One region of the Enterobacter sp. SM3 genome, then DNA from elsewhere that is predicted to be linked to it. Evidence: predicted binding sites of a transcription regulator. Region 1 holds the regulator's gene; the other holds the start of a gene.
What was found. The regulator Fur, encoded in region 1, represses iron uptake genes when iron is present. The targets are predictions, from matches to a motif close to ATAATAATGAGAACNACTATCAA.
Positions count from the first base shown of each region.

Region 2: sufA (Fe-S cluster assembly scaffold SufA) is a predicted target of Fur. The motif match lies at 1,889-1,911, and genes of this name have one in related genera.

Region 1 is NZ_CP099971.1:1,327,098-1,331,069, reverse strand. It holds gene seqA (replication initiation negative regulator SeqA) at 1-43, opposite strand, end outside; gene ybfF (esterase) at 227-1,000, shown strand; gene ybfE (LexA regulated protein) at 1,129-1,416, shown strand; gene fldA (flavodoxin FldA) at 1,572-2,102, shown strand; gene fur (ferric iron uptake transcriptional regulator) at 2,393-2,839, shown strand; gene chiQ (ChiQ/YbfN family lipoprotein) at 2,982-3,308, opposite strand; gene chiP (chitoporin ChiP) at 3,356-3,972, opposite strand, start outside.
Region 2 is NZ_CP099971.1:1,998,525-2,002,496, forward strand. It holds gene GVO84_RS09405 (diguanylate phosphodiesterase) at 1-720, shown strand, start outside; gene GVO84_RS09410 (MerR family transcriptional regulator) at 909-1,637, shown strand; gene sufA (Fe-S cluster assembly scaffold SufA) at 1,951-2,319, shown strand; gene sufB (Fe-S cluster assembly protein SufB) at 2,328-3,818, shown strand; gene sufC (Fe-S cluster assembly ATPase SufC) at 3,828-3,972, shown strand, end outside.

The DNA of each region.
Region 1 (3,972 bases):
CAATATACTGATAGAGTTCGTCATCAACTTCGATTGTTTTCATCTTAATCCAGTGCGATATCTTATCTGAATACAAGTCATTGGGATTATAAGGTCAAATCCCAACAGCGGATAGCGTCAAACCAGGTTGGCGGCAAAAGTCAGATTAAACTGGAACCTTGCAGCCGGGCGGCAGAATGGTCAACATGATACCCTAACCTGACATACGTAAAAAAAGAACTTTGCCATGAAATTGAATACCCGAGCGCAAACTGCACAATCGCCGAACAATAATTCTCCCATCGTACTGGTTCACGGGCTTTTTGGCAGCCTGGATAACCTGGGCGTGCTGGCGCGCGATCTGGTTACCGACCACGATATTTTACAGGTCGATATGCGCAATCACGGTCTTTCAGGGCGTTCAGACGAGATGACCTACGCGGCAATGGCGCAGGATCTGCTGGATACGCTGGATGCCAACGATCTGCAAAAGGTGACCCTCATCGGGCATTCAATGGGTGGCAAAGCGGTGATGGCCCTGACGGCGCTGGCCCCGGAGCGTATTAGCGGCCTGGTGGTGATTGACGTCGCGCCCGTGGATTACGACGTCCGCCGTCACGACGAGATTTTTGCCGCCATAAATGCGGTCACAGAAGCGGGTGTTGCGACACGCCAACAGGCGGCTGCCGTCATGCGTGAGCATCTTGATGAAGAAGGCGTCGTCCAGTTCCTGCTGAAGTCGTTTGTTGACGGGCAATGGCGTTTTAACGTGCCGGTGCTCTGGGACCAGTACAACAACATCGTGGGCTGGGAAACCGTCCCTGCCTGGCCGCACCCTACCCTCTTTATTCGCGGCGGAAACTCTCCTTATGTTACGGACGCGTACCGCGACACGCTGCTGTCCCAATTCCCGCAGGCTCGCGCCCACGTGATTGCCGGTGCCGGGCACTGGGTGCATGCGGAGAAACCGGATGCCGTACTGCGCGCCATTCGCCGCTATCTCGCTGATACTGCAAATTGATTAAAAAGAAAGCGACTGGAAGGCTGCGGGCTTCCAGTCGTTGGCGTGCCGTTTTTGGTGATGTATGATGGCGCGCTTATCGCCCGGGCATTAGCAGGGCGGCGTGTTTCCCCCGAAGTCTCAGAATCATGGCCAAAGAACAAACGGACCGTACGACACTAGATCTGTTCGCGAATGAGCGTCGCCCGGGACGACCCAAGACGAATCCGCTTTCGCGCGATGAACAGCTGCGTATCAATAAACGCAACCAGCTTAAACGCGATAAAAATCGTGGGCTTAAGCGTGTCGAACTGAAGCTTAACGCCGACGCCGTCGATGCGCTGAACGAACTGGCTGACGCGCGAAATATCAGCCGCAGCGAGCTCATTGAAGAGATGTTGATCGCCCAGCTTGAGACGTTACGCAGCCAGGCATAAGTCTGAAAATCCCCTTTATCGCCCTTTTCATGTAGCACAGAGTGCAGTCCTGCGCGATAGCTGTTTCCGCAGGGTTGCCAGTTCTGCTATTATTGCCCTTATCCGTGGCCGAATTGCGCCACCATACTATTAAGTTTCAAGAGGTTATTTTACTCATGGCAATCATCGGCATTTTCTTTGGCAGTGATACCGGCAATACCGAAAATATCGCAAAAAACATTCAAAAACAGCTCGGTAAAGACGTTGCTGATGTGCATGACATCGCCAAGAGCAGCAAAGAAGATCTGGAAGGCTATGACATTCTGCTGCTGGGTATCCCAACCTGGTACTACGGTGAAGCCCAGTGCGACTGGGATGATTTCTTCCCGACGCTGGAAGAAGTGGACTTCAACGGTAAGCTGGTGGCCCTGTTTGGCTGTGGCGATCAGGAAGACTACGCCGAATACTTCTGTGACGCGCTGGGTACCATCCGCGATATCATTGAGCCGAATGGCGCGGTTATCGTAGGCCACTGGCCGACTGCCGGTTACCACTTTGAAGCGTCTAAAGGCCTGGCCGATGACGATCACTTCGTGGGTCTGGCCATTGACGAAGACCGTCAGCCAGAGCTGACGGCAGAGCGCGTTGAGAAATGGGTGAAGCAGATCCGTGAGGAACTGCACCTGGACGATATTCTGAACGCCTGATTTTATCGCGGCGCAGCGGCGGCTGCGCCCGTGCTCCAGGTCAAACCGATTAAATTAATCGCTACAATCTTTTAACTTTTTCGCCCAGACCTGTACAATGTCTCCCTGATAAAATGTGGTTTTCCATTGAGCAAGTTTGTTGGTGATACCCCATTTTTATAAGCATATTTTGCCTGAGACTTGCAGTTTTCATTTAGCCGTGGCAGTTCTATAATGAGACGCATTATCCCAGGTGCATTTTCTGTCACTTCCTACAGAAGTGAATCGTTTAGCAACAGGACAGATTCCGCATGACTGACAACAATACCGCATTAAAGAAGGCTGGCCTGAAAGTTACGCTTCCTCGGTTAAAAATCCTTGAAGTGCTTCAGGGTCCAGACAATCACCATGTCAGTGCGGAAGACCTCTATAAACGTCTTATCGACATGGGTGAAGAGATTGGGCTGGCTACCGTCTATCGCGTGCTGAACCAGTTCGATGACGCGGGCATTGTTACCCGTCATAATTTCGAAGGCGGTAAATCTGTTTTCGAACTGACCCAGCAGCAGCACCACGATCACCTGATCTGCCTCGATTGCGGCAAGGTCATTGAATTCAGCGATGATTCCATCGAATCACGCCAGCGTGAAATCGCTGCGCGTCATGGCATCCGACTGACGAACCACAGCCTGTACCTTTACGGTCACTGCGCTGAAGGCGACTGCCGCGAAGACGACCACGCGCACGACGCGAAATAAGCGAGTGTTTTTACTCTGAGCCAGCCGTAAGGTTGGCTTTTTTTTGCCTGAAAAAAGCCCGGAGGCGCTGCGCTTACCGGGCCTACGGGCTATGACACCTTTGTAGGTCCAGCAAGCGCAGCGCCACCGGGCGTAAAGCAACTTATTTATTGTTATTGCGTATCTCGTTCCAGATCTTATCGCAACGCTTCGCCACTTCCTGATCGTTACCGGTTTTACGCGCCTGAATGCAGGCCTGGTAATCCATCACGCGGACGTTTTCCTGCGTCGCGAACTGCTCGTGTGCTTTCTCTTTCTTCAGCACGTTCAGCACGCTCTGACAGGCTTCAATCTTCTCCGGCGAACCTTCCGCAGTATTAATGCAGGCGCTATACGCCTCCTTCAGACGGGTGTCCTCTTTCGGCGCCTGTGTCTGAGCACACGCCACCAGCCCTGATGCCAGCAACGCGACGATTACGATTTTTTTCATCATGTGCAGTCTCCATACCGGCGGGACTCAGCCCGCCGGTGCGTTCATCAGAAGATGGTGAATGGGGCGATAACCATGAATTTCACGTCACGTTCATCCTGGAAGATGTTGCCGTAACCGCCCGCATAGCTCGGGATATCAGAGTGGTTGTCATACTGGGTGAAGTGCAGTTTGAACATTGTGCCTTTCGCGCGGCCATCCTGCAGGGTATAGATAGCATCGAGGCTGTAGGAAGACTCTTTCAGGCGATAGTTGGGATCGTAGTATGCGTCCGGGGTTGCCATATCGGCAGGTTTTGCATCCCAGGCGTAAGCGTAAGACGCGCCCACCGCCCAGCCAGGCAGGTTCCAGTTTTTCAGATCATACATTGCGCCGAAGAAGACCGCTTTCTCGCCGTCGGCGTTGAAGTCTGAGCGGTTATCCCACCAGATATCAAGACGACCGTTGGAGGAGGCGTAGGTCGGGGTCATACGCTGCAGGAAATAGCCCTGCTGCCCTTCCGCCTTCACCCATGTGCCTTCCAGACGCAAATCAACCTGACCGACCTTGTAGCCGAAGGTTAACGCCTGCAGCCACGCGGTGCCGTCATAAATGTCGTTAACGGTGCCATTGCTGGCTTTATCGCGCGTGCCGTAGAACTGGTAGCTGGTGCTCAGCGGGCTAC
Region 2 (3,972 bases), 670 kb from region 1:
AAGGGGGCGGATTGCAGCTTTGCGTTCCAGCCGATAGTCGATCCGTTTATGCAGCGGGTCGTCTCCTGGGAGGCGCTTCTCCGCACGCCTGACGGCGGCGCTCCGGGAGATTACTTTGCCAATCTGCCGCGTGACGAGGTGTATGCCTCTGATTTACACAGCAAGCAGGTGGCGCTCTCCATGGCCAGCACGCTGGGGCTACAGGACCAGACGTTATCCCTTAACCTGCTGCCCATGACGCTGGTCAACATTCCCAACGCCGTGGATTTTCTGCTCACCGCGATTGAAGCAAATGGCTTTGTGCCGGAGCAAATTGTGGTGGAGTTCACCGAGAGCGAAGCCATTTCCCGTTTTGATGAATTCACGGATTCGGTCAGGCAGTTAAAAAGCGCGGGCATCAGCGTGACGATCGATCACTTTGGCGCCGGTTTTGCCGGGCTGCAGCTGCTGGCGCAGTTCCAGCCGGACAGAATTAAGATTAATCGCGATCTGGTGGCGAACGTGCATAAAAGTGGCCCCCGACAGGCCATTATTCAGGCGATTATCAAATGCTGCTCATCGCTTGAGATCCAGTTCTGCGCGGTGGGGGTAGAGAAGGCGGAAGAGTGGATGTGGCTGGAGTCCGCGGGTATTTCCCAGTTCCAGGGACATCTTTTTGCCAGCCCGCGCCACGGCGGTATTCCCGCGATTGCGTGGCCGGAGAAAAAGTTCGACTTCTGATAAAGCTGTACACAATCCGGCAGACTTAACTGTACGAATGGCAAATTTTATACAACAATGTATTAACAGGTGGATGGGAAAGAACCCCGTTCACCCGTTCAAAATGCGGTCTTAGTTATACAAATGGTGTGTACAATCTGATAAGGTTGGTGCAGTTAGGTATGGAAGTTCTGAGCGTGAGGGAGTTAATGGCCTATTACAGTATCGGCGAAGTGGCCGAACGATGCGGTATCAACCCCGTTACGCTGCGTGCCTGGCAGCGCCGTTATGGATTGTTGAAGCCGCAGCGCAGCGAAGGGGGTCATCGTCAGTTTGACGATGAAGATATCCTGCGTATTGAAGAGATCAAGCGCCTGATGAAGAGCGGCGTTTCGGTCGGGAAAGTCAAAGCCCTGCTGGAAAACAAAGAAGTGTTGACTCAGGGCAACTGGGTCTCGTTCCAGGAAGAGATGATGACCGTTCTGCGTTACGCCAGCCCGGCAAAGTTGCGCGCCAAAATCAGTGAATTCCGCCGCGATCACGCGATGGACGCGCTGATTGACAATATTATCTCTCCCGTCCGTCAGCGAATGAATCAGGATCAAAATACCGTGCGTCACATGGCGAGCCTGTTTGACGGCGTACTGATCGAATTCGCCATTGCAAGCCTGGCGGAGTCCCGCAAAAAAGCCGGTAAAGACGCGCTGCTGATTGGCTGGGAATGCGATGACCGCACCCACCTGTGGCTGGAAGCCGCGCGATTATCGCAGAAGGGCTGGCACATTGACGTCCTGGCGGAACCCATTGATTCGCCGCGTCCTGAACTCTTCCCGGGGCAAAAAATCTTCGTCTGGACGGGGAAATCCCCAACGCCTCGCCAGCAGGAACAGCTCGACCACTGGCGTGAACAGGGGTTTGCTGTCTCATTTCATCAGTGAGCGTCAGAGGCCTTGAGGGCCTTTTTTTGTTTTTGTCATTTTCTGAGCAAAAGCTATCTCAAAAATAGGCATTTCCGATGCATATTTTACTTTTCTCCTCTCCGTCATAAATACCGCGACGAAATGCATTATTAATCAATGCATTGAACAAATACATCCATCCTGACTGCATCCTGCCATAGGGTCTATGCTTAATAAAAGTAGGCAAAAAGGGCGGTTTAGCCGAATGCCCCTGCTGACAGAGGGTTGAAGTGATAATCGTTATCACTAACATGGTGTTATGCCCTGATGGCTTATCAGATGAGGTGGACCTATGGAACTGCATTCAGAAACCTTTAATCCTGCCGATTTTGCCTGGCGCGGTTTAACGCTCACGCCAGCGGCGGCGGCACATATTCACGAGCTGGTGGCGAAAAAGCCCGAGATCCTCGGCGTGCGGTTGGGCGTCAAACAGACCGGTTGCGCAGGTTTTGGCTACGTGCTCGATACCGTCACCGAACCCGAGAAAGATGACCTGGTGTTCGAGACGGACGGCGCGAAACTGTACGTCGCGCTGCAGGCCATGCCGTTTATTGACGGCACCGAAGTGGACTACGTCCGCGAAGGCTTAAACCAGTTATTCAAATTTCATAACCCGAAAGCCCAGAACGAATGCGGCTGCGGCGAAAGCTTTGGGGTATAGGCGGTACTATGTCTCGTAATACTGAAGCAACGAGTGAAGTAAATACCTGGGGCGGTGGACACCTCAACTATAAAGAGGGGTTCTTCACCCAGCTGCAGACCGATGAGCTGGCGAAAGGCATCAACGAAGATGTCGTGCGGGCGATTTCGGCGAAACGTAACGAGCCGGAGTGGATGCTGGAGTTTCGCCTGAGCGCCTTCCGCGCCTGGCTGGAGATGGAAGAGCCGCACTGGCTGAAAGCGCATTATGACAAGCTGAACTATCAGGATTACAGCTACTACTCTGCACCGTCCTGCGGCAGCTGTGACGACACCTGCGCCTCGCAGCCCGGCGCGGTGCAGCAAACCGGCGCGGAGAACAGCTTCCTCAGCAAAGAGGTGGAAGAAGCCTTTAACCAGCTGGGCGTGCCCGTGCGTGAGGGCAAAGAGGTGGCGGTGGACGCCATTTTCGACTCCGTCTCGGTGGCGACCACCTACCGCGAGAAGCTCGCTGAGCAGGGGATCATTTTCTGCTCCTTCGGCGAAGCGATTCACGATCATCCGGAACTGGTGAAAAAGTACATTGGGACCGTGGTGCCCTCTAACGACAACTTCTTTGCGGCGCTCAACGCGGCGGTAGCCTCTGACGGCACCTTTATCTATGTGCCGAAAGGCGTGCGCTGTCCGATGGAGCTTTCCACCTATTTCCGCATCAATGCCGAAAAAACCGGTCAGTTCGAGCGCACGATTCTGGTCGCGGATGAAGGCAGCTACGTCAGCTACATCGAAGGGTGCTCCGCTCCGGTCCGCGACAGCTACCAGCTGCACGCGGCGGTAGTGGAGGTCATCATCCACAAAGATGCCGAGGTGAAATACTCCACGGTGCAAAACTGGTTCCCGGGCGACGGCAATACCGGCGGTATTCTGAACTTCGTCACCAAGCGCGCGCTGTGCGAAGGCGAAAACAGCAAGATGTCGTGGACCCAGTCCGAAACCGGCTCGGCCATCACCTGGAAATACCCGAGCTGCATCCTTCGCGGGGATAACTCCATCGGCGAGTTTTATTCGGTGGCGCTGACCAGCGGCCATCAGCAGGCCGATACCGGCACCAAGATGATCCACATCGGTAAAAACACCAAATCCACCATCATCTCGAAAGGGATCTCTGCCGGGCATAGCCAGAACAGCTATCGCGGGCTGGTGAAAATCATGCCTACGGCCACCAATGCGCGAAACTTTACCCAGTGTGACTCGATGCTGATTGGCGCTGACTGCGGTGCGCATACCTTCCCGTACGTCGAGTGCCGTAACAACACGGCCCAGCTTGAGCACGAGGCGACGACGTCGCGTATTGGGGAAGATCAGCTCTTCTACTGCCTGCAGCGCGGGATCAGCGAAGAAGACGCCATCTCGATGATCGTCAACGGCTTCTGTAAGGATGTGTTCTCTGAACTGCCGCTGGAATTTGCCGTTGAAGCCCAGAAACTCCTCGCCATTAGTCTTGAACACAGCGTCGGTTAAGGAAAGCACATGTTAAGCATTAAAGATTTACAGGTTAGCGTAGAAGACAAAGCCATCCTGCGTGGCCTCAATTTTGACGTCAAACCGGGTGAAGTCCACGCCATCATGGGGCCGAACGGTTCCGGGAAAAGTACGCTTTCTGCGACGCTGGCGG